Regions from separate parts of the Rhizobium sp. CFBP 8752 genome, predicted to be linked through region 2. Evidence: riboswitches for the same ligand, from Rfam matches in the RefSeq annotation. Region 2 holds a riboswitch; the other holds the start of a gene.
The links. A riboswitch is a leader RNA that binds a small molecule or an ion and turns the genes downstream of it on or off. The one in region 2 is predicted to bind cobalamin.
Positions count from the first base shown of each region.

Region 1: it holds a riboswitch for cobalamin, as region 2 does, so the genes downstream of both, IFT59_RS22760 (CbtB domain-containing protein) here and IFT59_RS03770 (ABC transporter substrate-binding protein) in region 2, are expected to answer to the same signal.

Region 1 is NZ_JACYUZ010000006.1:140,594-155,541, forward strand. Features, by position in the region: gene cbiE (precorrin-6y C5,15-methyltransferase (decarboxylating) subunit CbiE) at 1-929, opposite strand, end outside; gene IFT59_RS22720 (cobalt-precorrin-6A reductase) at 931-1,698, shown strand; gene IFT59_RS22725 (precorrin-3B C(17)-methyltransferase) at 1,662-2,426, opposite strand; gene IFT59_RS22730 (precorrin-2 C(20)-methyltransferase) at 2,423-3,187, opposite strand; gene IFT59_RS22735 (precorrin-8X methylmutase) at 3,184-3,813, opposite strand; gene cobG (precorrin-3B synthase) at 3,816-5,123, opposite strand; gene cobN (cobaltochelatase subunit CobN) at 5,120-8,422, opposite strand; gene cobW (cobalamin biosynthesis protein CobW) at 8,444-9,481, opposite strand; gene IFT59_RS22755 (DUF1636 family protein) at 9,478-9,903, opposite strand; cobalamin riboswitch at 10,009-10,235, opposite strand; cobalamin riboswitch at 10,293-10,493, shown strand; gene IFT59_RS22760 (CbtB domain-containing protein) at 10,531-10,707, shown strand; gene IFT59_RS22765 (CbtA family protein) at 10,722-11,465, shown strand; gene cobO (cob(I)yrinic acid a,c-diamide adenosyltransferase) at 11,462-12,076, shown strand; gene IFT59_RS22775 (cobyric acid synthase) at 12,080-13,537, shown strand; gene cbiB (adenosylcobinamide-phosphate synthase CbiB) at 13,521-14,486, opposite strand; gene cobD (threonine-phosphate decarboxylase CobD) at 14,485-14,948, shown strand, end outside.
Region 2 is NZ_JACYUZ010000001.1:782,957-797,904, reverse strand. Features, by position in the region: gene IFT59_RS03790 (hypothetical protein) at 1-271, shown strand, start outside; gene IFT59_RS03785 (tetrahydrofolate dehydrogenase/cyclohydrolase catalytic domain-containing protein) at 274-1,134, shown strand; gene IFT59_RS03780 (ABC transporter ATP-binding protein) at 1,141-1,926, opposite strand; gene IFT59_RS03775 (iron chelate uptake ABC transporter family permease subunit) at 1,923-2,954, opposite strand; gene IFT59_RS03770 (ABC transporter substrate-binding protein) at 3,036-4,043, opposite strand; cobalamin riboswitch at 4,174-4,368, opposite strand; gene ftsZ (cell division protein FtsZ) at 4,662-5,657, shown strand; gene IFT59_RS03760 (GcvT family protein) at 5,733-8,294, opposite strand; gene IFT59_RS03755 (hypothetical protein) at 8,469-8,873, shown strand; gene IFT59_RS03750 (DUF3597 domain-containing protein) at 8,936-9,412, shown strand; gene IFT59_RS03745 (hypothetical protein) at 9,537-9,761, opposite strand; gene IFT59_RS03740 (FAD/NAD(P)-binding protein) at 9,969-11,378, shown strand; gene IFT59_RS03735 (hypothetical protein) at 11,430-11,738, opposite strand; gene dinB (DNA polymerase IV) at 11,897-12,991, shown strand; gene IFT59_RS03725 (DNA polymerase III subunit epsilon) at 13,031-13,780, shown strand; gene IFT59_RS03720 (hypothetical protein) at 13,809-14,126, shown strand; gene IFT59_RS03715 (2'-5' RNA ligase family protein) at 14,199-14,780, shown strand; gene IFT59_RS03710 (hypothetical protein) at 14,787-14,948, shown strand, end outside.

The DNA.
Region 1 (14,948 bases), on a different contig from region 2:
ACGCCGAAGCGTGCGGCATTGCGCTTGATGCGAGCGGCGCGCTCGGGATGGGCTTCAACGCCGATCGCCTTCATCGACGGATCGGCCAGCATCCATTCGATGCCGATCGAACCGGAGCCGGCTCCGATATCCCAGAGCAGCTCGCCGCGCCGGGGCGACAGAGCCGACAGCGTCAAGGCCCGGATCTCGCGTTTGGTGATCTGACCGTCATGCTCGAACAGGGCATCATCAAGGCCGAAGCCCAGCGGCAGAATGCGCGCCGGACCGTTTGCAGCAACGTCGATCGCGACGACGTTCAGCACGTTGATATCCTGCAATGCAAATCCGTCCGCCTGCACCACGCGGATTCGCTCCGCTTGGCCGCCGAGCGCTTCCAGCACGGTCAGCTGCGACTTCCCGAAACCGCTCTCCGTCACGAGAGCCGCCAGTTCCGCGGGGCCCCGCTCATCCGAGGTCAGCGCGATCACGCGCCGGCCTGGGTGCAGAAGCGGGCGGATGAGATCCAGAGGACGGCCATGCAGCGAGACCGTCTCGATCTCCTGCAGCGGCCAGCCGAGACGGGACGCTGCGAGCGAAAATGCGGACGAGGACGGATAGGAGACGAATTCGTCGGCCGGCACATGGCGTGACAGGGTTGCACCCACGCCGAAGCAGAAGGGATCGCCGGAGGCGAGTACGCAGACCCTCTTTCCACGCAGAGCGACGACATCGCGCATCGCTGGATCGAAGGGCGTCGACCATGGCCGTGATTCGCCTGTGATGAGGGATGAGGCGAGCTCCAGATGCCGCTTTCCGCCGAACACAAATGCGGCGGCGGCGATCGCGTCGCGGGCATTGTCGCCGAGACCCTTCACGCCATCCTCGCCGATGCCGACGATGGACAGCCAGCGGCTTTGGTTTAAAGCTCTCACTTCTGATTCAGGAGGCAACTTGACTTACTCCATCCTCATTCTGGGCGGTACGACCGAGGCGAAGGCCTTGGCCGGCCGGTTGGCGACCGATCCGGAATACCAGATCCTTGTTTCGCTTGCAGGCCGCACCAAAGCGCCGGCGGAACAGCCAGTGCCCGTGCGGATCGGCGGGTTCGGCGGTGCTGTCGGCCTCGATGCCTTCATCCGTGAGAAGGGCGTGGATCTGCTGATCGACGCGACGCATCCGTTCGCGGCGCAGATTTCCCGCAATGCGGCCGAGGCCGCGGCGTCCTCGGGTGTGGAGATCCTGGCTTTGCGACGGCCCGCCTGGTTGCGTCAGGACGGAGATCGGTGGCAGGAGGTCGGCAGTATCGAGGCCGCGGTTGCCGCGCTTGATATCGCCCCGCGCAAGGTTTTCCTGACGCTCGGCCGGCAGGAACTTCTGCCTTTCGAAGTGAGAAAACAGCATCGATACCTGGTGCGCAGCGTCGATCCGGTCGATCCGCCGCTGGACCTGCCGGATGTGACCTACATCACTGCCCGTGGGCCGTTTTCCGAGGGTGACGAGATCCGGCTGCTCGAGGAGCACGGCATCGACCTGATCGTCTCGAAAAACAGTGGCGGTCGCGCCAGTGTGGCCAAGATCAGCGCTGCACGGCGCCTCGGAATCGACGTCATCCTGATCGAACGGCCCGAGCTGCCGGATGTGCCGTCTTCCACAAGCGTGGACGTGCTGGTCGACCGGGTGCGTCACTGGACGCTCTCCCGCAGGAAACGCGGCGAATAGACGATCGGTCGGTTGCCGGTTCTTTCGATCAGCTTGGTCTCTGTCGTGCCGACGATCACGCAGGTCGCCATGTCGGCCATGTCGCCCTGAGCTTCCGCCAAGGGCACGATCCGGATCGCCTCGTCAGGCCGGCCGGCGGCGCGGCCGAAGATCACCGGCACCGTGCCCGGCAGGTTGGCGCGCAGGATCTCGAAGGCTTCATCCAGCTGATGCGGCCGCGCCTTGCTGATCGGATTGTAAAAGGCCATGACGAAGCCGGCCGTTGCCGCGGCGACGAGACGCTTTTCGATGATGGCCCAGGGTTTCAGGTTGTTCGACAGCGAAATCGCGCAGAAATCATGGCCGAGAGGTGCTCCAGCCTTTGCCGCAACCGCCAGCATGGCGGTGACGCCTGGCACGATGGAAAGATCGATATCGCGCCATTCTGCCGGACCTTCGTCGATCGCTTCACAGACGGCTGCCGCCATCGCGAAGACGCCGGGATCTCCACCCGAGACGACGCAGACTTTGCCGCCTCTCGCTGCCATGTCGATCGCCGCCTTGGCGCGTGCCAGCTCCTCGCGATTGTCAGAGGCATGGCGGCGCTGGTCCGGTCGCAGGTTCAGCCTGTCGATATAGGGAAAGTAGCCGAAGAAATCGGTTGCCGACGCAACCGCCGACAGTGCTTCCGGGGTGATCTGGTCCGGACTTCCGGGGCCAAGCCCGACGACCGTCAGCGATCCCGTCATTCTGCCGCTCCATGATCGGGCCCCGGACGATTGGTCCATCCGGGAACGAGCACGAGGGAGAAATAGGGCGCCGGGCTTTCGTCGCGGGTTTCCAGCCGCTCCGAGGCGCCGTTGGCCATGGTGCCGCGTTCGACATAGAGCGCGCCTGAAAGCTTGCCGACTGCGGCCAGCGCCCGGCGGATCTTCGGCAGGTTGCGCCCGACCTTCATGATCACGGCGCCATCGGTATCGGAGAGACGCTCGATCAGCTTTTCCTCAGACAACGTGCCGGGCAGCACGCTCAGGATATCGTCTCCCTGCACCAGTGGCAGGCCCGTCATCGACCAGCAGCCGGACATTGCGGTGACGCCGGCAATCACATCCACCTCGTAGCGATCCTTCAGCCGGACATGCAGATGCATGTAGGACCCGTAAAACAGCGGGTCTCCTTCGCTGAGAACAGCGACGGTCTTACCGGCATCGAGGTAAGCTGCGACTTCTTCGGCCGAACGATCGAAGAAATCGTTGATCGGCGTCTTGTAGTCGGCTTCGTCCTTGTGGGTCTCGACCGTGACCGGATAGACAAGCGGCAGCTCGATCGTGCCGGGGCGGATATGCGCGTCTACAATGGTGCGGCCGTTGCCTGATGAGCCCTTCTTGCAGAAGAAAGCGAGCACATCCGCTTCATTGATGGCACGGACGGCCTTCAGCGTCATCAGTTCCGGATCACCGGGCCCGGTGCCGACGCCGATCAGCCTGCCTTTGGTACCATAGGGGTTCAAAGGCCTGTCCTCGCCAGCGCGTTGACGGCAGCGGCCGTCATGGCCGAGCCGCCCATGCGGCCGCGCACCACGGCATAGGGAATGCCATGCGTCGATTCCATCAGGGCTTCCTTGGATTCAGCGGCACCGACGAAGCCGACCGGCATGCCGATGATTGCGGCTGGGCGCGGTGCACCGGCATCCAGCAGTTCCAGCAGGTGAAACAGGGCTGTCGGCGCATTGCCGATGGCGACGACCGAGCCTTCCATCGCGTCCCACAGATCCAGTGCCGCTGCCGATCTCGTGTTGCCGATCGTTTTGGCGAGTTCAATCGTGCGGCTGTCGCGCAACGTGCAGACCACCTCGTTGTCGGCCGGTAGCCTTGCCCGGGTTATCCCCTGCGCCACCATGAACGCGTCGCAATAGATGGGCTTGCCGTCCAGCAGCGCATTGCGGGCTGCAGAAACGAAGTCGTCGGAGAAGCGGAAATGTTCGGCCGCCTCGACCAGGCCGCAGGCGTGGATCATGCGGACCGCGACATCCGCCTGCTCTTCCGAAAAAGCGGAAAGGTCGGCTTCCTCGCGGATGATCGCAAAGGACTTCAGATAGATCGCATCGCCTTCGTGGATATAGTCGTAACTGGTCATGGTCATCCTGGTATGGCCGCCTGGCAAAGCCGGTCCGGACCGATCCGGGCAAGGCAGGCAGCGGAATTTTCCCCCGATCGCCGTTCCGATCGAACGAGAGCGGCAAGGCGGCGAAGCGTGGCGTTGGTATCGGCAAACGCGATGGAAGCAAAGGGTTGGCCGCTCGCTTTCGCAGAGGCAACCAGCGAAACGTGATCCGGCATGCCGCACAGCGTCAGTGCCGTTGCTTGCGGATGGGCGCAGCCCTTAGGGCAGCCGCTCACATGCAGCTTGATCGAGCCGTCCAGCAGATCGGCGCATTCTGTGGCAGCGCGCGTGGCGATCTCGTGGGTGGCAATGGTGCCGGAACGGCAGGCCGGGCGTCCGGTACAGGCAGCGATATGACCGCGCGGATCGGCAGCCGACGTCACGAAACCGGTGTCTGCGGCAAATGCCGTCAATGTGCGGCACGCGGTCTCGCTGCCGAAAAACAGGAGCGAGTGATCGAGTGCCGGTTTGACGGTGCGGAGGTCCAGGCGGGTGGCCTCGTTGCAGAGGGCAATCAGGTTTCCGGCATGGGTTTGGCCGAAAGCCGGGCCGATGCCGGTCGCGAACGTGCCGTCCGAAAGGCCATGCAGCGTGAAGGGCGATACGGTTGCGGCAGTGAAATCGTTGACCGGCAAGTCTGAAGCGAGGTCGCGACCGCGGGCATCGCTTCCAAGCGAGGCGAGCTTTTCGAGCAGTGCGATTGTCGCTTCGACGGCCTGTGTTTCAGTCAAAACATTGAAAACGCGCCCGGAACCTTCGGTGCCGCCAAGCAGGATCTTCCAGCGGATTTCGCCATCTGCGTCCACCGCGACCAGCCGGATATCGGCGATCAACCCGGAAAGTGTCAGGCGACCCGCACCATCGACGATAACAGACATCTTTGGCGCAAGGCCTTTGATGTCACGGGCACGGTCTCTGATCGCGTCTGCCAGCGGGCGCGGATCTACAATCTCCGTGGCTTCGTCACCGGCAAGCGGCGGCACTTCGACGGCAAGGCCATCGCGCAGCGGCAGGTCCATGGCCCGCACCTCGGCCTCGAGACGCGGCGCGGAAGTTTCGCTGAGGCCACGAATCTGCAGGTTGCCGCGGGCTGAAATGTCGATCATGCCGTTGCCGTGGCGCATTGCCAGGCGGCAAAGATCGGCCAGTTGCTCCGGCGCAATTGAAGCGGTCAGCGGCACACGCGCAAGCAGGCCGTCGCCCGTCATCATCGGCGCAGACAGGGCAGGGCAGGCGCCGCGTCTCATGTCCGGTTCGGCTGGGTCGCGTGCGAGTGCTGTCATGCGACCAGCCTTTCGCAGTCGTCTGCCAGCATTTCCAACTCGGCATCCACCGCGTTGCGGCGCGGATGCCAGAGACCGCGATCGAGCGCCGCGCGGAACCGCAGGCCCATGTAGCGGGCGCCTTCGGGGTTCTGGGACAACAGGAAGTCGCGGACTTTTTCGTCACCCAGATAGGCGTCATAGGTCGCATCAATCAGCGATTGCGGAACGGCGTGGGTGGTCTCGGCAAAGCCGATCAGCCGGTCGACGGTTTCGACCAGTTCGGCTGCACCGCGGGGACCGTGGCGCATCTGGCCGGCGATGAAGCGTGGGTTGACGGCACGGGCGCGCACGACCCGGGTCACGGCCTCGGAGATGGAGCGGGCTTTCGGCTTCTGCGGATCGGTCGTATCGAGCGCGATCACATCCGCCTTGCCGCCAAGTGCCGCGACGGCCGCCGAAAAGCCGCCGATGAAGGCAACGTCGGCGGAACCATCGAGAAGATCGCGGCCGGGATCGTCGCCGGTATGGACAAGCAGGTCGGCGCTGCCGATTCGCTCGGCAAACCCGCTGGGAACGTGGACGCCGTCGCCATCAGCGCCGCCGAACGCGTGGCTGGTGGCTTCGAGATAGAGACGGCCGAGTTCCTCGCGTTCGCCCCAGCTGCCGTCGGCAAGCTTTTCCTCGATGCCGGAACCGTAGGTACCGGGGGCCGAGCCGAAGATGCGCGGGGGCACATGGCCGAGCGTCTGCGCATCCTCTGCCAGCGGATTGTCGCCCGGTGCTTCCTCGCGCGCGGCAATCGCCCGCATGGCGGCATCAAGAAGCGCGATCAGTGCCGGAAACATGTCGCGGAACAGGCCTGAAATTCGAAGGCTCACATCGATACGCGGGCGTCCGAGTGTGGCAGGCGCCAGAACCTCGATACCGGTGACGCGGCCGGTTGCGGCGTCCTGGACGGGTCTGGCACCCATCAGCGCCAGAACCTGCGCCACTTCCTCGCCGCCGCTTCGAAGCGAAGCGCTGCCCCAGAGATCGAAGACGAGGCTTTTCGGCCAGTCGCCATGGTCCTGCAGGTATCGGCGCAATATCTCGTCGGCGGCACGCTTGCCGAGTTCGAACGCGGTCGGGGTCGGCAGGGTGCGCGGATCGCTGGCGTAAAGATTGCGGCCAGTCGGCATCACGTCGCGGCGGCCCCGTGCCGGCGCGCCCGATGGTCCGGGGCGGATATGCCGGCCATCGAGAGCATCGAGCAGCGCCTGCATTTCGGTTCCGGCACTGGCGATCCGCAGCGGATCGTCATCACCGCCTGCGATTTCGCCGAACACGTGCTGGCCATCCTTGATGGCGAAGTCCTTGAGGTCGCAGAGAAACGCATCGATGCGGCTGAGCGCGGTGTCGGGGTCGTCATCACCGGTTATGCCGGCCTCGGATGCCAGTCCGCAGTCGCCCGCGGTCTCGACGATCAGTTTCGCCAGCCGGTCGCGGCGGCGCCTGTCCAGCCCGTCCGCTTGCGCGTATTCGTCGACCAGCAGCTCGAGTTTCGTCTGCTCGTCCGAAAGGCCTGCGCCTGTCAGAACCGGCGGCAGATGGCCGATGGTAACCGCGGAAATGCGCCGCTTGGCAACCGCCGCCTCGCCGGGATTGGAGACGATGAACGGATAGATGACCGGCAGGCCACCGGTCACGAGCTCCGGGAAGCAGTCTTTCGACAGTGCCACGGTCTTTCCCGGCAGCCATTCCAGCGTGCCATGGGCGCCGACATGAACGATCGCATGGGCACCTACGGCATCGCGCATCCACTGACCGAAGGCGTTGAGGGCGTGGCGCGGCGGCAGGTCCGGGCTGTGATAGTCAGTGCGCCGGTCGGCATCGCGGCCACGGTCCGGGGCAAGCGCCACCGTGACATTGCCGAACTGCGCGGCGCGGAAACGATAGGCGCCGTCTTCGAGATCCGCGTCCATCGCGGGTTCGCCCCAGGCGGCATCGATGCCAGCTGAAGGGCTGTAGGTTGCAAGCGGAAATTGCGCCGTTCTTGCGGCCAGAAGATCCAGAAGCGCGCGCGGGGTTTGCGGAATATCCGAAATCGAATAGCCGGCTGTCGATAGCGTGCGGAGGATCGTCAGAACGCTTTGCGGCACGTCGAGGCCGACGGCATAACCGGTGCGGCCCGGCGCACTCGGATAATCCGGCATCAGGATGACGAGCTTTCGCTCGGCCCTCGAAACGGTCTTCATGGCCAGAAAGGCGGCGATCCGGTCTGCAACGTGTTCGATACGGTCCGGTTCTGGCTGGTTGACGAGATCGGCCGTCTTGTCGCCTGCCTTGAACGAGATCGCGCCGGCAAGGATGCGGCCGTCCAGTTCCGGCAGCACGACATGCATGGCGAGATCGGAAGGGTTGAGGCCGCGGCGGCCTTCCACCCATCCGTCGCGCCGTGTCGTTGCGGTGACCAGCTGGAAGACGGGAACCCCTGAGCGGTCGAAGATCGTGTCGCCGTTGTCATCGGCAGCACTTGCGAAGGCCGTCGTGGTGAGAATGGCCGTCGGATCGAGCTCTGCGATCGCCTGTTCGACAAAGCCGATGGTTTCTGCATCCTTCAGGCCGCCGACGAACATCGGCATCGGTGCGAAGCCGCGGGCGGCAAGTGCTTCATACATCGCGTCGATCGGTGCTGCATCGTTGGCAAGCAAGGTGGAGCGGTAGAACAGGATCGGCAGCCGCTGCGCATGGGGCGGGAAGCCAGCCAGAAGCTCCTCGCCGGTCGAGATGCCGTGGCCGGGCTTGTAGAAGCCCCGCTTCGGCATCGGCGTCGGGGTCGGCAAGCTTTGCGTATCGCCGTTTGCCAGCGCATCCAGCCGACGCGCCAGACGCTGCATATTGTCCGGCCCGCCTTCGCGGAAGAAGGCAAGAACGTCCGTCAGCGTCGCATCGGGCACTGTCGAGGCAGCCGCCAGGCGGTCGTCGCTGATGCTGCATTCCCCTGGCAGCATCGCGAGCGGGATCTTCTTGCGCTTCGCCAGGCGCGACAGCTGATCGGCGCCATAGGCCCAGCGATCGTAGCCGCCGAGAATGCGCACGAGGATGAAGCGCGCGTGGGAAGCGGTCTTTTCCAACCAGAGATCGACGGACATCGGATGGCGCAGGTCGGAGATATTGGTAAGGCAGAGGCTCGCCTTGCCATCGCTCCAGCCCGCTGCAATGCCGTTGAGGTCACTGCCGGAAAAAGACAGCACCACCACATCTGCCGGCGACTGGTTGAGGTCGACCGGCTCGATCAGGTCGTCGAGCGACGACGAAGTGGTGGCGAGAATATGCATCCTTTTCCTTCTAAAACCCTCTTACGCCGCCAGCATCTTTTCGATCGCCGCCCGGTCCATGCCCTTTTCGCCGATCACGACGAGGCGGCTCTGGCGGGTCTCGCCGGCACCCCAGGCGCGGTCGAAATAATGGTTCACGCGCGAACCGACCGCCTGCACCTGAAGGCGCATCGGCTTGTTCGCGACGTCGACAAAACCCTTGATGCGCAACACGTTTTCCGCTTCTGCCGTGGCGGAAATGCGGGCAGCAAGCTCGTCGGCATCGGCAACGGCTGGGATATCGATGACGAAACTGTCGAAATCGTCGTGATCGTGATCAAGCTCGTCGTCGTGATGGGTCTTGCGGTTTTCGATATCGTCCTCGACGGCAAGACCGAGACCGATCAGCACGCTCGGATCGACGGCGCCGTTTGCGGCCGGCACGATCTTGACCGCGCTCGGCAGATGCGCCTGGACGCGGCCCTTGGCGGCGGCAAGCGACGCCTGGTCGAGAAGGTCGGTCTTGGTCAGCACGATCATGTCGGCGCAGGCGATCTGGTCCTCGAACACTTCCTCGACCGGGTCGTCGTGGTCGATCGAGCTATCCTGGCTGCGCTGCGCTTCCAGCGCTTCGTGATCGTCGGCCACGCGACCTTGCGCAAGCGCCAGACCGTCCACCACGGCAATGACGGCATCTACCGTCACGCGGGCCTTCACATCCGGCCACTGGAACGCCTGGACGAGCGGCTTCGGCAGGGCAAGGCCGGAGGTTTCGATGAGGATATGATCGACGCGCGGTTCACGGGCCAGGATCTGGTCGATCGCCGGGACGAAGTCGTCGGCGACGGTGCAGCAGATGCATCCGTTGGCAAGCTCGATAATGTTGTCGTCAGGGCAGCTCTCGATGCCGCAGCCCTTCAGCACGTCGCCATCGATGCCGACATCGCCGAACTCGTTGACGATGATCGCGAGGCGCTTGCCCTTGAGGTTTTCGATCAGGTGACGGATCAGCGTGGTCTTGCCGGCACCGAGAAACCCGGTGATCACGGTGCAGGGAACGCGGTCGAATGAAACGCTCATGAAGGCAGGTCCTCGTGGTGCTGGAATGGGGGAATGCGGGCCGTCATGCCCTTGCCGCGAAGGCACATGGGGCGGCCGCGAAGGGGAAGTAAACCGCGCTCGTCGTCAGCCAGCATCATCGCGCCGACCAAGATGTCCTCGACCGTGTCGAGCGACAGATGACCAAAGACATAGGACCAGCCGGAGCGATGGTTGAAGGCAGCACTTGGGCCTTTTTCGCAGTTGGCAAGGCAGGTGACGGGTTTGACGGAAAGCGGCTTGCCGGCGGCAGCCTCGCGAAGGGCGTCCATCAGGACGATGCCCGGGCGCGCTTCGCTGTCGGATGCCTCGCGACAATTGGTGCAGACGAAAATCGTCACATCCGGCTCGCCGGCAAGGCCGTCTGCGGACGCATCGCGCTCGTCTTTTCGTTCGTCAATCACCATCGTGTCGCACTACCGCCCAAGCCAATAACATCGGGGTGCACGACAGGAAGGCAAGCCAATCCTGCAGAGTGAAAGAAGCTTTACCGGAGCACCCCGCCCGGAAAGGCGCGTTTTCGAACGGCAGGTCTCCTGGCTCGCGGGTCGTCACCATCCGCCTGCCTTCCCGGATTTCTCCAGTGGCCATAGTGGCAGGATGGCTCGCCGCTTACAGTTGCGGGGGCAGCCGCGGCATTGAACCATGGGATCTTAAAGATGATCCCGGGTTCGCACCGCATTCTCTCTTAGCCCCTACCGTTGCCGGCAAGGGACCGTATCGCAGTCACCTAAGCCTTGTCGCAGGGCAGTGTCAATGTCGCAAAGGCGATTGCCCGTGTGGGGAAACCGTCTATAGTGATCACGTCTTTGGTGCCCGAGAGGGCTCATCGAAGGGAATGCGGTGCGACGACATCTTGGCGTCAAACCCGCGGCTGCCCCCGCAACTGTAAGCGGAAAGTCTCTGCTCAACATGCCACTGGAGACATCCGGGAAGGCGGGTCAGAGGCGTTCGATCCGCGAGCCAGGAGACCTGCCGGAGACGATAGGCACAGTGAAAGTCCTCGGGTGGAGGGCAGAAAGACGACGTCCATGGTTACGAACTCTGCTGCCGGTGCAGCCAGCGTTTCCGCATCGAAAATCATCCCTCTTGGCATGACGGCCATACTCGGCCTGTTCATCGTCGGCTTTGTCGGCTTCTCGCACATCGAGGCCGTGCACAATGCGGCCCACGATACGCGCCACTCGCTGGCCTTTCCCTGCCACTAAGAGGAATTTTCCCAATGTCGCTGTTTCGTAACATCGTCCTCACGGCGGTGATCGCAGGGCTTTTGTCCGGGCTCCTGATGACCGTGATGCAAAGCTTTTCCGTCGTGCCGCTTATCCTTGCGGCAGAGACGTATGAACACGCCGGCGGCAACGGCGAAGGGCATAGCCATGCTGCTGCTCCTGATACTGCCGGGCATGATTATGCCGAAGAGGCATGGTCGCCTGCCGACGGGATCGAGCGCTTTACCTACACGGCTGCGGCCAATGCGCTTTCTGCAATCGGTTTTGCGCTGGTTGCCATCGCAATCGCCGAAGCACTCGGCGGGTTCGGCGGATGGCGCGGCGGGTTGATGTTCGGCATTGCCGGCTTCCTCACCGTCAGCCTTGCACCCGGCCTCGGCCTGCCGCCGGAACTTCCCGGCATGCCCGTCGCCGAACTCGGACCGAGGCAGATTTGGTGGATCGCGACGGCAGTCTGCACCGCCCTGGCCCTCGGGCTGCTTGCCTATACCCGTTCCGCCCTTCTTGCGGCTCTGGCGGTCGTCCTGCTGGTTGCTCCGCACATCATCGGCGCACCGCTACCCCCGACCCATGACACCGCGGTGCCGATCGAACTGCATGCGCGGTTCGTCAATGCCGTCTACGCGACGAACCTCGTCTTCTGGGCCATTCTCGGAGCGCTTTCCGGCGTCATTCGCGAGCGTTTCCGTGCCGGTGAGGCGATTTCGACCACGTCCAAGGAGCTTGCAGTCCGTTGAAGGAAATCGATCAGACCACCGAGCAGCGCCACCGCGCGAAGATGGAAAACCGCAAGGCGGTTCAGGATGCGGAAGTCGCGGAGAAGACCGTCGAGAAGGGTCTTCTTATGGTTCATACCGGCTCCGGCAAGGGCAAGTCGACGGCGGCCTTCGGGCTGGCGCTGCGCACGCTTGGCCACAACCGACGCGTCGGGATCGTGCAGTTCATCAAGGGCGCATGGTCGACCGGCGAGCAGCCGGCGCTTGCGGTATTCGGCGACCGGATCGCCTGGCACACGATGGGCGAGGGCTTTACCTGGGAAACCCAGGATCTCAAGCGTGACATCGCCGCTGCCGAGAAGGCCTGGGGCATGGCACTCGAACTGATGGCGGACGAAACGATCGGCCTCGTCATTCTCGACGAACTCAATATCGCGCTGCGTTACGATTATCTCGATCTCGAAACGGTCGTTGCCCAGTTACAGGCGCGCCGGGCGGATCTGCACGTGGTCGTCACCGGCCGTAATGCAAAACCGGCTCTGATCGAGGCGGCGGATCTGGTGACCGAGATGACGCTCGTCAAACATCACTTCAAGGCCGGCGTCAAAGCCCAGGCCGGCATCGAGTTCTGAACCGTGGTGGCTCGTGCACTCATGTTTCAGGGGACGGGCTCGGATGTGGGCAAGTCGCTGGTCGTTGCCGGGCTTGCCCGCGTCTTCACGCTGCGGGGCTTGAGTGTCCTGCCCTTCAAGCCGCAGAACATGTCCAACAATGCAGCGGTCACCGCCGATGGCGGCGAGATCGGCCGGGCGCAGGCGTTGCAGGCAAGGGCTGCCGGCGTGCCGCTCAGCGTCCATATGAACCCGGTTCTCTTGAAGCCCCAGAGCGAAGTCGGCGCCCAGGTGGTGGTGCAGGGAAGGGTCGAGGGCAATGCCAAGGCGGCCGAATACCAGCTTTTGAAGCCGAGGCTGCTTTCGCGGGTGCTTGAGAGCTTCGAGATCCTGAAAGCCAGGGCGGACCTGGTTCTGGTCGAAGGGGCTGGCAGCGCGTCCGAAATCAACCTTCGCCAGAACGACATTGCCAATATGGGTTTTGCCTGCGCTGCCGATGTGCCGGTGGTTCTGATCGGCGATATCGATCGGGGCGGCGTGATTGCCAGCCTCGCCGGCACGAAACTCGTCATCGATGACGACGACGCGGCCATGATCCACGGCTTTATCGTCAACCGCTTTCGCGGCGATCCGGCATTGTTTGCCGAGGGCATGCGGATAATCGGTGCGTTTACCGGCTGGCAATCGATCGGCCTCTTGCCGCATTTCGCCGATGCGGCTCTCCTGCCGGCAGAAGATGCGCTCGGCCTGACCCAGTCGTTTGCGCGCAAGCCCGGCGCGAAGATGCGTATCGCAGTGCCGATCCTGCCGCATATTTCCAATTTTGATGATCTCGATCCGCTGGAAGCGGAGCCGGATGTCGAGCTCATCCGTGTCAGGCGCGGCGAGGCTATCCCTGGAGACTGCGATCTCGTGCTGCTGGTCGGCTCGAAGGCGACGATCACCGATCTGGCGGCGCTCCGGGAAGCGGGCTTCGATACCGATATCGCAGCTCATTACAGGCGCGGCGGGCGGGTGCTCGGCCTCTGCGGCGGGTATCAGATGCTCGGCAGACGGATATCGGATCCAGAGGGATCGGAAGGTCCTCCCGGTTCGGCGGAAGGGCTGGGGCTTCTCGATGTCGAAACCGTTCTGTCGGCGTCGAAGCGGCTGGAGGCGGTAACAGGCGTCAGCGCAGACGGAATATCCTTCGCCGGCTACGAAATGCATACGGGTCATACCACTGGCGTCGACTGTTCACGTCCGTTTTCGAGCATTGGCGGCAATCCGGAAGGTGCGTCGTCTCGGGATGGCAGGGTGGTCGGCACCTATGTGCACGGATTGTTTTGCGACGACCGGCAGCGTTCAGCCTGGCTGTCGCGTCTCGGCGGCACAGTGTCGGGCTTGAATTACGAGGCGAATGTCGATGCCATTCTCGATCGCCTTGCCGCGCATATGGAGCAGCATCTCGATATCGACGGACTGCTCAAAATTGCCAGATGAGCAGCGCCAGGATGCCGAACAGGCTGATCAGCAGCGCATCCGCCACGCGCGCGAGCTTGAGGGCGCGGGTGATATCGTCAAAATTCAGATTGGTCCGGTTGCCATCGCCCATGTAGCGGGCTTCGATCATCTGGCCGCCATAACTTCGGGGACCAGCGAGCGCGATGCCAAGCGCACCCGCCATCGCCGCTTCCGGCCAGCCGGCGTTCGGCGAACGATGGTGTTTCGCGTCACGGCGGATTGCACGCATGGCATCGCGGGGCGAGGCGTCCTTGACGAAGACAGCGGCCACGACGAACAGCGCGGCCGTCAGTCGCGAGGCCGGCAGATTGATCAGGTCATCGAACCGGGCCGCGGCCCAGCCGAACGCTTCATGACGCGGCGACCGATGGCCGATCATGCTGTCTGCGGTATTGGCAGCCTTGTAGGCCGCGCCGCCCGCCAGACCACCGATGCCGAGCCAGAAGGCAGGTGCAACGACGCCATCGGAGAAATTCTCGGCCAGGCTTTCGATCGCAGCACGGCAAACCGCGGCGTCATCGAGCTTTTCAGGATCGCGGCCGACAATCATCGAGACGGCCTTGCGTCCAGCGTCGAGCCCGTTGTAGCGCAACGCGGTTGCGACGGCTTCCACGTGAGTCTCAAGACTCTTCTGGGCAGGCAGGCTGGCTGCTGCAAGAACGAGAAGGATCGGTCCGAAGGGCAAAAGCATGAGGATGGCCGCAATCGCCAGTGCAGCAGCGACGGTGCAGCCGATCAGGACGATGAGCGCGAGAATGCCCATGCGTTTGCGGCTGGCGAAATCATCGCCCTCTCGGTTCCATCTTCTGTCGAGTGCGGATATCAGCGCGCCGATCCAGGTGACAGGATGGCCGACGCGTTTGAACAGCCAGTCCGGATAGCCGACGATGCGCTCGGTGATCAGTGCGAAGAATGCGAGAAGGAACATGACGTTGGCGATCTCTGAGTTGGGCAGTCCGATACAGCATGGCGGCAACCTCGCCATGGCGCGTGCGCTGTTTCCTCAGGCACCCGAGCCGTGGATCGATCTATCGACCGGCATCAACCCGCATTCCTATCCGCATACGCCGATCCCCGGCAATATTTTTGCGCGCCTGCCGGAGCCCTCATCGCTCGAGAGGTTGAAGACGGTTGCAGTTGAGGCGTACCAGGCACCATCACCATCTCATATCGCGGCTGGGCCGGGAACGCAGATCCTGTTGCCGATTATCGCCGGTCTCGTCGGAGGGGACGGAAAGGCAGCGATCCTATCGCCCACCTATGCGGAACATGCGCGTGCCGCGACGATGGCAGGCTTTGAGGTTCTGGAGACGGATGATCTCGACCACCTCTCGACCGCCAGTCTCGCCGTCATCGTCAACCCGAACAATCCGACCGGCCGGATCGTGTC
Region 2 (14,948 bases):
CAAGGTGATCGTTGACTTCAACGCTGCCGGCCATGCGGCCAGCTGGTGGAAGACGGCGCCCGAGCTGATGGCCTATGCCGCAAAGACGATGGTCGAGACCGGCATTATCGGCAACGGCCCCAACGCGACGATCGGCGATTTCGATATGGACCGCGTCGCCGAGATGCTGAAACTGGTGAAGCCCCGTTTCGACGAGCGCGCCGATCCGGATGTGAAGCCGGATCAGGTCGTGACCAACCGCTTCATCGATCCCTCGATCGGCCTGAAATGAGCGTGACAACGCCAAGAACGCCCGCAACACTGCTGGACGGCGAAGCCCTCGCCGCTCGGCTGCGGCGCGAAATGGCAGCGCAGGTTGCCGATCTCCGCGCGCGCGGCATTGCGCCGAAGATGGTGACGGTGCTGGTGGGAGACGATCCGGCCAGCGCCACCTATATCGGCCGAAAGCATGCGGACTGTGTCGAGGTCGGTATCGAGGCCGTCGACCTGCGCCTGCCCTCGGATACGACCACCGAAGCCCTGCTCGAACGGATTGCCACTGTCAATGCCGATCCAGCCATCCACGGCCAGATGGTGCAACTGCCGCTGCCGCCTCAGATCGACGAGACACGCGTCATGACCGCCGTGTCGCCGGCCAAGGATATCGACGGCCTGCACCCGCAGAATCTCGGGCTGCTGCTGTCGGGTAAACCGGGCCTCCTGCCCTGCACCCCGGCCGCCATCCTCGCGCTTCTGCAGGACAATGCCGTTCCGCTTACGGGACGCCGGGTGGCCATCATCGGCCGCGGCCAGCTCGTCGGTCGCCCGCTTGCCATGCTTCTTTCGGCTCGGGGAATCGATGCGACGGTGACCCTGCTGCATAGCGGCTCTCGGGATATCGCCGAGGACGTCAGGCGCGCCGATATCGTCATCGCCGCCCTTGGCCAACCCGGTTTCGTCACCGCAGACATGGTCAAACCCGGTGCCGCCGTCGTCGGCGTCGGCATCAGCTACGGCGCAGAAGGTTCGATGGTCTCGGACGTGGCCGCCGATGTCGCTGAGGTCGCAGGTTGGGTAACGCCGCCGCAGGGTTCGGTCGGCGCGCTCACCCGTGCGATGCTGCTGCGCAACCTGCTACAGATCGCCGCCGCCTAGACCGGTTCACATCAGGAACTGGATATGCAGCCGGCCGTGATGCGGCGAGGTCGAAACATGGGCTTCAACGCCGAACACGTCGGCGATCGTCTTCTCGGTCAGAATATCGGTGGGCGGACCGAAGGCGACAAGGCGTCCTTCGGAAAGCACGGCGATCACATCGCAGAACCGGGCGGCGAGGTTGAGATCGTGGATCGCAACGACCGTCGTCAGCGGCAGCTCCGAGACGAGCCGCAGGATGTCGATCTGATGCTGGATGTCGAGATGGTTGGTCGGTTCGTCGAGGATCAGCACCGACGGCGACTGCGCCAGAGCCCTGGCAAGCTGCACGCGCTGACGCTCTCCCCCCGACAGCGTATGCCAGAACTGCTCGCGGCGATCGTCCAGCCCGACGCGAACCAGTGCCTCGGTCACGATCCGGTCGTCCTCTTGCGTCCAGGGAGACAGAGCCGACCGGTATGGTGTGCGTCCAAGCCGGACCACGTCGATGACGGTGACATTCGCCTCGGTTGCCGAATGCTGTTCGACGACTGAAACCCGCTTGGCAAGCTCGCGCCGCGCGAAACCGCTCATCGGCTTGCCGTCGAGCGTGACATTGCCGGCGGCGGGTGGCCGCAGACCGGCCAGCAGCCGGATCAGCGTCGACTTGCCGGAACCGTTGGGTCCGATCAGGCCGAGCGTCCGGCCCTTACCGACCGAAATCGTGACGCCATCGACGATCACCTTGCGCCCGGCAAGCCAGCGCACGGCGGTTGCGGTCAAGACCGGGGTAGAGATGGGATCGGTTGTCATGCGACCCTCCTTGCCCGGTAAAGAATGACGCAGAAGAAGGGAACGCCGACCAGCGCCGTCACCACCCCGATCGGCAGGATCTGCGGTGCGATGACGATGCGCGAGACGATATCGGCGAGCACCATGAACAACGCACCGATCAGCGCACAGGCAGGCAGAAGCCGGATATGGCCGGGACCGACGATAAACCGGGCCGCATGCGGAATGACGAGCCCGACAAAGCCGATCGCACCCACCATGCTGACGATCGTCGCTGTCATCAGCGCCGTGACGAGCAGCAGCACCACGCGGACCCGTCGGACCGCGATGCCGAGCGACCGCGCCGCATCCTCGCCGAAGGTAAACGCGTCGAGCGCCCGCGCATGCCAGATGCAGACGATGAGCCCGACGGTCACCACCGATGCGGCGAGCGTCACCTCCGGCCAGCGGACGCCGGCAAGGCTGCCGAGCAGCCAGAACATCACGCTGCGCGCCTGTTCGGCATTGGCAGACGTCGAGACGATGTAGGAGGTGAGCGCGTTGAACAATTGCGAGGCGGCAACGCCCGCAAGAATCGTCCGGTCCGCCGTCTGGCGTCCGCTCGACAGCATCACCACGAAGACAAAGGCGATCAGCGCGCCGGCAAAGGCCCCGGCGGAAAGCGAGATCGCGCCTGCACCAAAGCCGAGCAGCATGACACTGACCGCACCGGTTGATGCTCCCGCAGAAATGCCGAGCACATAGGGTTCGGCCAGCGAGTTCCGCAGCAGCGACTGCAGGATCGCCCCCGACAGCGCCAGTCCGGCGCCGCAAAACGCCGCGACCAGCGACCGTGACAGGCGATAATCCCAGATCACCGCTTCCTGGATGCGCGGCAGTGCCATGGCGGTCAGACCGAGCCGGTTCGTCACCGCCGCAATCGTCGTCTCCATGGGAATGGTCATCTCACCGATCGCCACACCGGCGACGATGGCGACGAGAAGCGCTGAGAGCACCAGGAACACGCCTGCGGCACCTAGCGCCCAACGTCCGATACGGGATCGCGTCACTTGGGGCGCCTGGGCAGGTCGGGCAAATTCGCCTCATCGACGATGGCGGAAAAAGGGAAAGATATCATCTCCCGCCGCACCCTAGTTCGCAAGGCCGAAGGACTGGATGCCCCGGGCGAGTGTCTCGATGCCCTCGATCGTGCGGATCGTCGGGTTCATCGACTGGGCGTCCATCATCACGAAACGCTTCTTTCTCACCGCATCCAGCTGGCTGACGACGGGATCAGTCTCGAGGAACTTGATCTTCACGGCAGGATCATCCGCGGCATAGCGGCGACGGTCCATGGTGGCGACGACGATGACGGAGGGGTTGGCCTCAGCAATCGTTTCCCAGCCGACCAGCGGCCATTCTTCTTCCGTCGTCACCACATTGCGGGCGCCGATCGTCTCAAGGATATAAGCCGGTGCGCTGTTCTTGCCGGCTATAAAGGCATCGCCCTTGGTTTCCTTGCTGGAATACCAGAAGACGATCGGCAGGTTCTTTAGCTCAACGCCCTTGATCGATGCGACGGCTGCGGCTTCGCGCTGTTTCAGGTCTGCGATGAGGGCGGCACCCTTGTCCTCGACATCGAAGATCTTCGAAAGCTCGGTAATCTCGCGGTAGATCAGGTCCATCTTGAACAGTTCGTTGCGAACGCCATCGCCGCCGTCGGCATTGGTCTTCGCGACGCAATCGGCGGGCGAGACGTAGGTGTTGATGCCGAGATCGGAAAACTGCTCACGCTTGCCGACGGATCCCATCGGCCCGACATGCCACTCGAACTCGGCAGCGACCAGATCCGGTTCGAGACTAACGACCGATTCAAAGCTTGGGTCGTTGTCGGCAAGCCGTTTGATCTTCGCATCCACCCCGGCATAGGGCGAAAGCACCGGCCCGACCCAGACCGCGGTGCCCGCCACCTTGTCGGCCAACCCGAGCGAATAAAGCACTTCGGTCATGCCCTGACCGATCGAGACGATCTTCTCGGGCGCCTTGTCGAACGTGACGGGGCGACCGCAATTCTCGATCGTCAGCGGGTAGCTGGTCGGTGCGGCAAAGGCGAATGTGGGAAGTGCCGCAACTAAGGCGGCGATAAGCCCTGATTTCATGTCCTGTCCTTCAATGATCGGAAAAAAGGGCAGGACGACCTGAAGCCGCATCGCGGCTCGACGTCAAAATGGCGCACGAGCGCATTGCTTGCGTCATAATCATCTCCCTGCCGGAACCCCTCGTCCGGTGTTGGTTGTCCATGCCACGGCAGGTCTCCTGACTTGCGGCTCGAACGCCTTCCATCGCCTTCCCGATCGGATGATCAGTGGTATCGATGGCTGGCTCGCCGCTTACAGTTGCGAGGGCAGTCGCGGAGTGGGCCCGAAAGCTTCACCGCATTCCCTTTTCATCTGCGATTGCAGAACCGTAGCGCCCCAACTGATAGGGAACACGCCGGTGCTTGTCCAGAGCGATCCCCGCGCGATCTCTGCCGTTGCCGAGTGTAATAGTATAACATACCAATCTACGCAACGGTCTATTTTGTATTGGTCACGACCTTCGTGAGTCGCTCAATTCAGGGATGCTGTACATTAAATTGCGATGACATCGCCCTCACCCTACTCCTGCCTCTTTGGCCTGACAGCGCTCTGGTCTATGACCTTGCGGACAGATAGCCTGCGGGGCGATTCGCCGTCCTTCTGGTATGGGACGACCGGAAGGAGCTGAAGGAGACGAAGATGACGGATATTAAGAGCGGCTTGACCGAATTGAAACCGCAGATAACCGTGATCGGTGTCGGAGGCGGTGGCGGTAACGCGATCAACAACATGATCACGGAAAATCTCCACGGCGTGGAATTCATCGCCGCCAATACGGATGCCCAGGTTCTGGCGACATCCAAGGCGTCGCGCCGCATCCAGCTGGGTGCGCAGGTGACCGAAGGTCTCGGTGCTGGCTCGCTGCCGGATATCGGCCGCGCGGCCGCCGAAGAATCGATCGACGAGATCATGGATCATCTCGCCGGCTCGCACATGTGTTTCGTCACCGCCGGCATGGGTGGTGGAACCGGAACCGGTGCCGCGCCAGCGATTGCACGCGCAGCGCGCTCTGCCGGAATCCTGACGGTTGCGGTCGTCACAAAACCCTTCTCGTTTGAAGGGCACCGCCGCATGAAGACGGCCAACGAGGGTATCGAAGCCCTGCGTGAAGCCGCCGATACGGTCATCGTCATTCCGAACCAGAACCTGTTTCGAATTGCCGACGCCAAGACCAGCTTCGCCGACGCCTTCATGATCGCGGACCGCGTGCTGTTTTCGGGCGTCAGCTGCATCACCGACCTGATCGTCAAGGAAGGCCTGATCAACCTCGACTTCGCCGACGTGAAATCGGTGATGAAGGGCATGGGTCGTGCGATGATGGGAACCGGCGAAGCATCCGGCGATGGCCGCGCGCTGATCGCTGCCGAAGCCGCAATCGCCAATCCGCTGCTCGACGACATCTCGATGAAGGGCGCCAAGGGCGTGCTGATCTCGATCTCAGGCGGTACCGACATGACACTGTTCGAAGTCGATGAAGCTGCGAGCCGCATCCGTGACGAAGTCGAAGCCGAGGCCGACATCGTCGTCGGCGCGATCTTCGACAAGAACCTCGACGGCAAGTTCCGCGTGTCGGTCGTCGCAACCGGCCTCAACGGCAACCAGCAGGGCTCTTCGTCCCCGACTGCGCAGTACTAAGACCAGACTCAGCCAATAAAAAAACGCTCCGTGGATATCCGCGGAGCGTTTTTTGTTTGTCGGACCCGAAGCCGGTCAGCTTCTCGGCTTGAGGTTCTCAGGATCATAGAGCGGCTTGTAACCGACCGCTGCGACTTCCACCGGGAAGGCCTCGTTGAAATAATCCACCGTCAGTTTCCGGCCGACCTGGCAATGCGACCAGGGCAGATAGGCGAGCGCGATGTTCCGGCCGATGGTCGGGCCGTAGGCGATCGAGGTCGTATAGGAACGCCGTCCAAGGTCGTCGATTAGAACCTCGCCCGTGTCCGGATCCATCACCGGCAGCGAGCCGACCGGATAGCGGGCGACACCGGACGCATCGACATTGTCGGTCATCACGAGCGTGCAGAGCATCGCCGGCTGATGGTCGCGGGCCTTGTATTCGAGATGTTTCGCCTTGCCGCAGAAATCCGCTTCCTTGACCTTCGGACGGGCAAGATCGGCCTCGATCAGGTTGTACTGGGTCAGGAGATCGCCGTTCTGCAGGCGCAGGCTCTTTTCCAGGCGGCGTGAGTTGGCATAGGTCTCGACGCCGAAGGCCATCACGCCGGTGGCGCGCAGCGCGTCCCAGACGGCAACGCCGTCTTCGTATTTCATATGCAGTTCCCAGCCCTGCTCGCCCACATAGGAGATGCGGAATGCCGTGACATGCTTGCCGGCGATCTCGATAGGCTTGATCGCGGCGAAGGCGAAGTTCTCGACATTAAGACCATCGGGGTCGGCCACGACCTTCTTCAGCGTCTCGCGCGCGTTCGGGCCCCAGATGCCGATGGTGATGTACTTTTCCGAGACATCGGTAATCGTGACGTCGAGCCCGCGATCCTGCGCGACACGCTTCATGTAGAGCAGGTCACGCGGCCCTGCATCCGCGCCGTTGACGAGACGGCCGCGATCAGCCAGGCGGAACACGGTGAAATCGGCCCGCACCATGCCCTCGTCGTCGAGGAAGTGGGTATAGATGCCCTTGCCGATATTGCCATCGCCGCCGATCTTGGCCGCACACAGCCATTCGAGCAGCTCGACATGATCGGGCCCCTCGATATCGACCATGTGGAAATGCGAGAGGTTGACGATGCCGCAATCCTCGCTCATCGCCAGATGCTCGGCGTTCGACACGCGCCAGAAGTGGCGGCTGTCCCACTCGTTTTCGCGCTTCGGCACCCGGTCGCCGTATTTCTCCAGAAGATGCTCGTTGGCGGCGTAACCGTGGGCACGCTCCCACCCCCCCAGCTCCATGAAGTAACCGCCGAGTTCCTTTTCGCGGTCGTGGAACGGCGAGCGCTTGGCGCCGCGACCGGTCGCATAGGGTTCGCGCGGGTGGACGGCCGGGAAATAGATCTTCTGGGCAGCCTCGAAGGTGCGGCCCTCGATGAACTCTTCCGTCAGCTGATGCGGATAGAAGCGCGCGTAATCAATCGAGTTGTGGTCGATCTCGGTGCGGCCGTCGGTCATCCAGTCGGCGATCAGCTTGCCATAGGCCGGGCCGTCCTTGACCCAGATGGCAACGCAGTACCAGAGCCCGCGCACCTTCTGGCTTTCGCCGCAGGAGGCACCGCCGCCGGCCGACACCTGCAAGAGGCCGTTGAACGAATGCCCTTCGTTATAGCCGAGCTCGCCAAGGATCGGCGTCAGCTCGATCGCCTTTTCGAGCGGCTCGATGATCTGTTCCATGTCGAGATCGCGCTGCGATGGCGACAGGCGCGCCTCGTGCTTTTCGAGAATGTCGCGCGGGTGACAGAGGCGCGGATGGGTGGTCTCGTAATAACCCCACTCGATCTGCCCGCCTTCGGTCGTCTTCGGATCGCCGGTGTCGCGCATATAGGCCGAATTGCCCTGGTCGCGCAAAAGCGGATAGCCGATTTCCTTGCCGGTGCCTTCGAACTCGTTATAGGGCCCGAAGAAGGTCAGCGGATGATCGACCGGCATGACCGGCAGATCCTCGCCCGCCATTTCCGCAATCAGGCGGCCCCATATGCCGGCACAGACGACGACATGGTCGGCCATGATCGTGCCGCGGTGGGTGACGACGCCCTTGATGCGGCCACCCTCGATGATCAGCGACTGTGCCGCCGTATTGCCGAACACACTGAGCTTTCCGGCCTTCTCGGCAGCGTCCACCAGCTTGCCGGCAACCGTCTGCGAACGCGGAATGACCAGACCTGCATCCGGATCGAACAGACCGCCCTGCACCTGATCCTCCTCGATCAGCGGGAACATCGCCTTGATTTCGGCCGGCGACACGTAATGTGCACGGGTGCCGAAGGCCTTGGCCGAGGTCAGCTTGCGCTTGATCTCTTCCATCCAGGCATCGTCGCCGGTGCGGGCGACTTCGAGACCGCCGATGCGGGCGTAGTGGCCCATCTTCTCGTAGAAATCGATCGAATATTGCGTGGTCCAGACCGACAGGTAGTCGTGGCTGGTCGTGTAGCAGAAATCGGAGGCATGGGCGGTCGAGCCGATATCGGTCGGGATGCCTGACTTGTCGATGCCGACGATATCGTCCCAGCCGCGCTCGACGAGGTGGTGCGCGATGGACGCACCGACGATGCCACCGAGCCCGATGATGACGACCTTAGCCTTTTGCGGAAATTCTGCCATTGCATGCCCCAACCGAGTGAAGCCGCGATACTAGAGGGACAGACGCGACAGGTCACCTCAGATTACGACATCAAAAACTGTTGCAGCGCCACGCACGCCCGAAGAGGTATATGAGGAACTTCTTGGCCCCTTCTCCTGTTTAGCACTCGATAAAATGGTAACAGGGGCAATCACATGAAATTCAGAGCATTGAAGGCGGTGACCGCTGTCGGTCTTGCCTGCCTGATGCTGGCGGGCTGCGTCAGTGAAGGCGGCACCTACACCGAGTACCGCAGTTCCGATCGATACGACCGGTTCAACCGTTACGACGGTCCGAACTACCGTTACCGGCATAACCGCGACCGCGATCGCCACCACGGCCGTCACGACGGACGCCGGCCCGACCGCGACAACGATCGCCCGCACCGTGACTGGAACCGCGGCGACCGCCCGGAGCGCCCCGGCTACATCCGCAACGACCGCGACGGCCGCAATGATCGAGGTGGTCGCGATGGCCGTGACCGTTCCAGCGGTCGTGGCGGACCGGACCGTTCAGACCGCGGCTCACGCGGCGATCGCGTCGTTGTCCCGCAGAACTAAAGTGATCCGTCATCGACGTGATCTCGTACCATGTATGGCATAAACCAACGGAGGAACTATCCATGAGCATATTCAGCAAGATCAAGGACGCCATCTTCGGCCATCCTGCCGCGGCTGCACCGGCTTCGCCAACAGGCGCCGAGCCGACACCGACGTCCATGGCAACGCCAGAACCTGCTGCGACCACAGCCCCGCCGGTCGGCGGAACAGCCCAGGCTGCGCCGAAGACTGCAGGCGCACCGCCAGTCGCAACTCCAGGCTCGACCTCTGCCACGATGCAGACCGTCGATATCGCACCGGTCCTCGACGCAGCCGTCAAGAAGAGCGGCCAGAAGCTCGACTGGAAGCATTCGATCGTCGACCTGATGAAGGCGCTCGGCATGGACGCGAGCCTTTCGGAGCGCAAGGAACTGGCCGAAGAACTCGGCTACACCGGCGACCAGAGCGATTCCGCCACGATGAACATGTGGCTGCACAAGGCGCTGCTGAAGAAGCTGTCCGAAAACGGCGGCAAGGTGCCTGCCGAACTTCTCGATTAATGGTTTCGGGCGCTCCACTGCGGGCGCCCGAACTTCTATCTGATGAAAACTGCTTGCGATTCCCGTCATCCGGACGGTTGAGACATGACGAAGGCCCGGCTGAGACCGGCTTCCGCGTCATGTCTCAGTAGGCGAGAGACGTACTCCAGAGAAAAATGTCCTGCTGGTCGGTATCCGTCAGTCGATCGGCATCAGTCTCCTCGACCTTCTGCGTCTCGAGCCGTGGCAATGCCGCGGCTTCTTCTTTTCGGTCACCGGCCAACTGCCTTGTCGATCCGAACAGATCGATCCCAAATATCGAAAAGCCGCCACCATTCATCACGCTCTCCATTCCTTCCCGATCTTTCATGTGTAATGTCGCGTCAGAGGGAGTCGTGAACAATATTGCCTGCGAGAACCCTGGACTAAATTTTGCCGCGCGAAGGGATAAACGTGCTCCGTTTCCGATGCATTGGAAAAAGCCCGTTTTTGCAAGCGCAGCGCCTATCGATTTTTGATTCAACGACGTGCCGTGCGAATTTAAGAGAGCGACCGCGTCTAACCGAAGTGACTGACAGTGACAGCATCGAAGACGTCTGAACGGCCTGAACAAACACGATCTTCAATCGCCATTATCGGCGGCGGCGTGACCGGGGCAGCGGTCGCTTTCCATCTCGCGACGGGCCACTCGGACGCCGTCGACATCACCATTTTCGAGCCGCGTGCCGAAATCGGCAGGGGCCTCGCGTACGATACGCGGGACCCGGTGCACCGGATCAACGTCCCGGCAACGCGAATGAGCATACTTCCTGGCGATCCCGAGCATTTTTCGAGATGGATGGAAACGACCGGCTCCGTTGCGGACGATGAGGCGGCATTTCGCGCCGATGGCAACGTGTTTCCGCGCCGGGGCATCTTCGGAAACTATGTCCTGTCCAACCTTCAACCTCTTTTGGCATCAGGAGCCGTCCGCCATATCTGCGCCGCGGTGAACGGCGTCGAAAAGCGGCACGACCAATGGCATGTCACCGATACCACCGGGCAGACGCTGGTTGCCGATATCCTGGTGATCGCTGCCACCCACCCTGCTCCCGTTGCCCCACGCTCCTTGAGACGACTGGCCGAGCATCCGCGCTATGTCGCGGACCCGACAGCGCCGAACGCATTGGCGCCGATCCGGGCCGACGATCGGGTCCTCGTCGTCGGCAACGGGCTGACCTCCGCAGATGTCATCGCTTCGTTGAAGCGTTGCGGGCATAGCGGCAGCATTACCGCCCTCTCGCGCCGTGGCCTCCGCTCGCGCGGACACGCCACCTTCGCGCAGGAACCGTTCGGCGACTTTCTCGACCATCCCGCCACTAGCGCATCCGAGATCCTACACCGCGTGCGGGCCGCGATCAGGGAAGCACAGGCAGATGGTCAGACCTGGCATGCGGTTCTCGACCAGTTGCGCTCGCAAGGCGGCGGCATCTGGAAGCATCTGCCGCTCGAGGCACGCCGCCGGATCGTGCGACACCTGCGTCCCTATTGGGACGTCCACCGCTTCCGGATTGCGCCGCAGGTGGAAGACGTGCTCGACGCGGAAGCGGCAGCCGGCAGGCTCGACATCCTCGCCGCAGGCATCGTCGACGTCAGCACCGACGGAGACATCATCGATGTCACCATCAAGCGGCGCGGGCAGGATGGTGTCGAAGTCCACCAGTTCGATGCCGTCGCGGTCACGACCGGCCCCGCCCACGGCAACGTGCTGCAGAGCCAGCAATGGCTGCGGCAACTCGGCGATCACGGCTTTCTGCACCTTGATCCGACGGGGCTTGGTCTTTCCTGCAACGAGCAGTCCAACGCGATAGACGCGGATGGCAAGCCCGAACCAAAGCTTTTCATCGCCGGCCCGCTGGCACGCGGACATTTTGGCGAGCTGATGGGCTTTCCGCAGGTTGCGGAACATGCGCTGCTCGTCGCCGATTCGATTGCGGCAAACCTCTGAGCTCGCCGCCATACGGAGCCGGCTGCGTGCCGGCCCCCTGGTCGGCTCGAATCAGCGACCGGTTACGCGTATCGCGCCGGCTTCGCCAAAACTCTTCTGAACCGCCGCCATCTTGCTCTCAGTGATATCGGCGGAAACCTCGATCTCGCCCTCCAGCGGGCCATCGGTGCGCTCTCCGCCATCATGCGACGCATCGCCACCCGACGGAGCGGATCCGACCGTGTTGTCGGCACCGACGGACTGGATGAAGATATCCGGACGCGAGATACCGTGCTGCTGAACCAGATGTTCGACCGCAAGGTCTGCCGCCGCACGGGTGTCGAAAGTCGCTCGAATGGTTGTCGTGCTGTCGTCAGCCATGAAACTGTCTCCTGTTGCTAGATCACCAGAAGCAAACGCCTTCAAAGCCCGCTTGTTTCCCTCATGCACAGGAAGCTGGTCAGAGAGCTTGGATATTTGTCGGAAGACTGCTATGTTCTCTTTTTGTTTCCATACGATCCAGCAAACCGCACGCCCGCATGAATGTCACGGTCCCCATATCCACCCGCAAGATCATCCATGTCGACATGGATGCGTTCTACGCCTCCGTCGAGCAGCGCGACAATCCTGACCTGCGCGGCAAGCCGCTGGCGGTCGGCGGATCTGCGGCGCGCGGTGTGGTGGCGGCCGCAAGCTACGAGGCGCGCGCCTTCGGCGTTCACTCCGCCATGCCCTCCGTCACGGCCAAGCGCAAATGTCCGGACCTGATCTTCGTGCCGCCGCGATTCGAGGTCTACAAATCGGTATCCCAGCAGATCCGGGAGATCTTTGCGGAATATACGCCGCTGATCGAACCGCTGTCGCTTGATGAGGCCTATCTCGACGTCACCGAGAACCTGAAGGGCATGGAGATCGCCACCGAGATTGCGCTGGAGATCCGGGCCAAGATCAAGCAGGTGACGGGCCTCAACGCATCGGCCGGCATTTCCTACAACAAGTTCCTCGCCAAGATGGCAAGCGATCTCAACAAGCCGAACGGTCAGGCCGTGATCACGCCAAAGAACGGTCCGGGCTTCGTGGAATCGCTGCCGGTCAAGAAATTCCACGGCGTCGGGCCGGCGACTGCCGAGCGGATGAAAAAATACGGCATCGAGACCGGCGCTGACCTCAAGTCGAAGTCGCTGCAGTTTCTCGCCGAGAGCTTTGGCAAATCCGGACCCTATTTCTACGGCATCGCCCGCGGCATCGACGAGCGCCAGGTGCGTCCCGACCGGATCCGCAAATCCGTCGGCGCCGAGGATACGTTCGTCGAGGATATCGACGCCCTCGACCTTGCGACCGCCGAACTGAGGCCACTTGCCGAAAAGGTCTGGCGCCACTGCGAAGCGCATCGCATTTCGGGCAAGACGGTCACCGTGAAGATCAAATATTCCGACTTCACCCAGGCGACACGCAGCCGCACGGCGTCCCTCCCCTATGCAAGCGTCGCGGAAGTGCTGGCGGCGGCATCGGGGCTCCTGGCAACCGTCTATCCGTTCCGGCGTTCGGTAAGGCTGCTGGGTGTGTCCCTCTCGTCGCTGGTCGGCGCCGGGCCGGATGATGTGGAACAACCGCAGCTCGGTCTCGATTTATAATCGACAAGCACATCAAGAGCGCCGGGTAAGGACTTCGACATGAGCAATCCCACCATCCGCGTCATCGACCTCGAGACCGGCGGCAACGGACCGAACGACGTCTGCGAGATCGGCTGGCAGGATGTCACCCAAGGGGCAGACGGAAGATGGCAGGTCAACGAGGACCGCGGTGCGCTTCTGGTCAATCCCGGCCGTCCGATGTCGCCCGACACGATCGCGATCCATCACATCCTTGACAGCCATGTCGCCGACGCGCCGTTCTGGAAAGATATCGCACCGACTGTCCTGCGTCCCCCGCACCGGATCGAAGCGCTTGCCGCCCATCGCGCCGCCTTCGAACAGCGATACTGTACACCGCGGCTGACGGGTGGCCTGCCCTGGATCTGCACCTGGAAATGCAGCCTGCGGGTCTGGCCCGAACTGCCGCGCTTCTCCAACCAGATGCTGCGCTACCTGCGCATGCCCGAAGGTCTGGTCCACGAGATCGGCCTGCCGGCGCATCGCGCCATGCCTGATGCCTATGTCACGGCGCACCACCTGCGCGACCTCCTCAACGAGGCATCACTCGGAGACCTCCTGGCCTGGAGCAGCGAGCCGGGTCTGCTGCCGCGCGTGCCATCAGGCGCGGATCGCGGCAAGACCTGGGACCGAATCAGCGAAGATGCGCTTCGGGACCTCGCGGAAGACCGGGATATCGATATCCGCTTCAGCGCCCGCACCGAACTGACGCGCCGCGGTGAACAACCACAGCCCGCCGCCGTTGACCCGCCACAGGGGACGCTCCTGTAATCGGTATGGCGAAAACCGGGGTTGGACGATGAGCGAGACGTATCCTGACACACCCGACGGCAAATACTTCGTCGTCCGCGGCAGGCTCTGGCGTCGAAGCAACCCGGCGCTGGACGCGGAGACGCGTCAACGCCTGGTCTCGGACCTGATGTCGGCACGCCGGGCCGTCCGCGATGCGAAAGGCAAACCCGACGCGATGGCCGAAGCGCGCCGGCGGGTCGACGATGCCAAGGTTCAGCTTGGCGAACGCGGCCCTGTCTGGTGGGATGACGGCGAGCCCGATCTCAACCGGCATATGGCCAAGAACACGCCCTATGCGGACTGGTTCGCGAAACTGAAGGATTGATATCGCGGGCCCGGATCCCAGATCTCGGCTTCAAAGACCCGTTCGAAACCTGGCCCGGAAGGTTCAATCCCAGTGAAGACGCTTCAGCCGCTGATCCTGACAGCCCGTATTGCGGAAGGCGACAGAGCGCCTTTCGATCTGTTGCGGAAAACCCATTTCCCGCCGGACCGGAATTTCCTCGATGCGCATCTGACGATGTTTCATCGGCTACCCGGCGAATATACGGAGCGGATCGTCGAGCACCTCAAACGGGTCGCCGAGGCAGGGTCATCGATCAAAGCCGAGGTCAGCGGCGTCCGCCATCTCGGTGCGGGCGTCGCCTTCACGATCGACAGTGCCGCGCTTCAGGATGTGCGAGCCCAGTTGAAGGAGGCCTTCCTACCATGGCTCGGTCCGCAGGATATGCAGAAATGGCAGCCGCATATCACGATCCAGAACAAGGTATCGAAGGACCGGGCCGACCGGCTGTATCAGCAGCTCCGCGCGACGTTTCAGCCTCACACCATCGAGATTACAGGTGTTGATCTGTGGAAATACCTCAATGGACCCTGGCAGCATGAATCCTCCGCGATATTTGCGGAAGATCGAGACGCCGTTGTTTTCGGTCGCGATCAGAGCGAGTGTGCCGGCGTCCAAAGCCATATCAAGGAATGAAAACTGATGCCCGGAGCGTTCAAATCTATCTTCGTCCTCGCCTTCGATCTCGATGAGAGAGGGCAGACCGTTCCGGCGTTCGCGGTAAGGGAAGCACAAGACGAGACGGCTGCGATCGATGAGGCCCGCAAACTCGGCGATCGACATGCCGGCGTGGTGGTCTGGAAG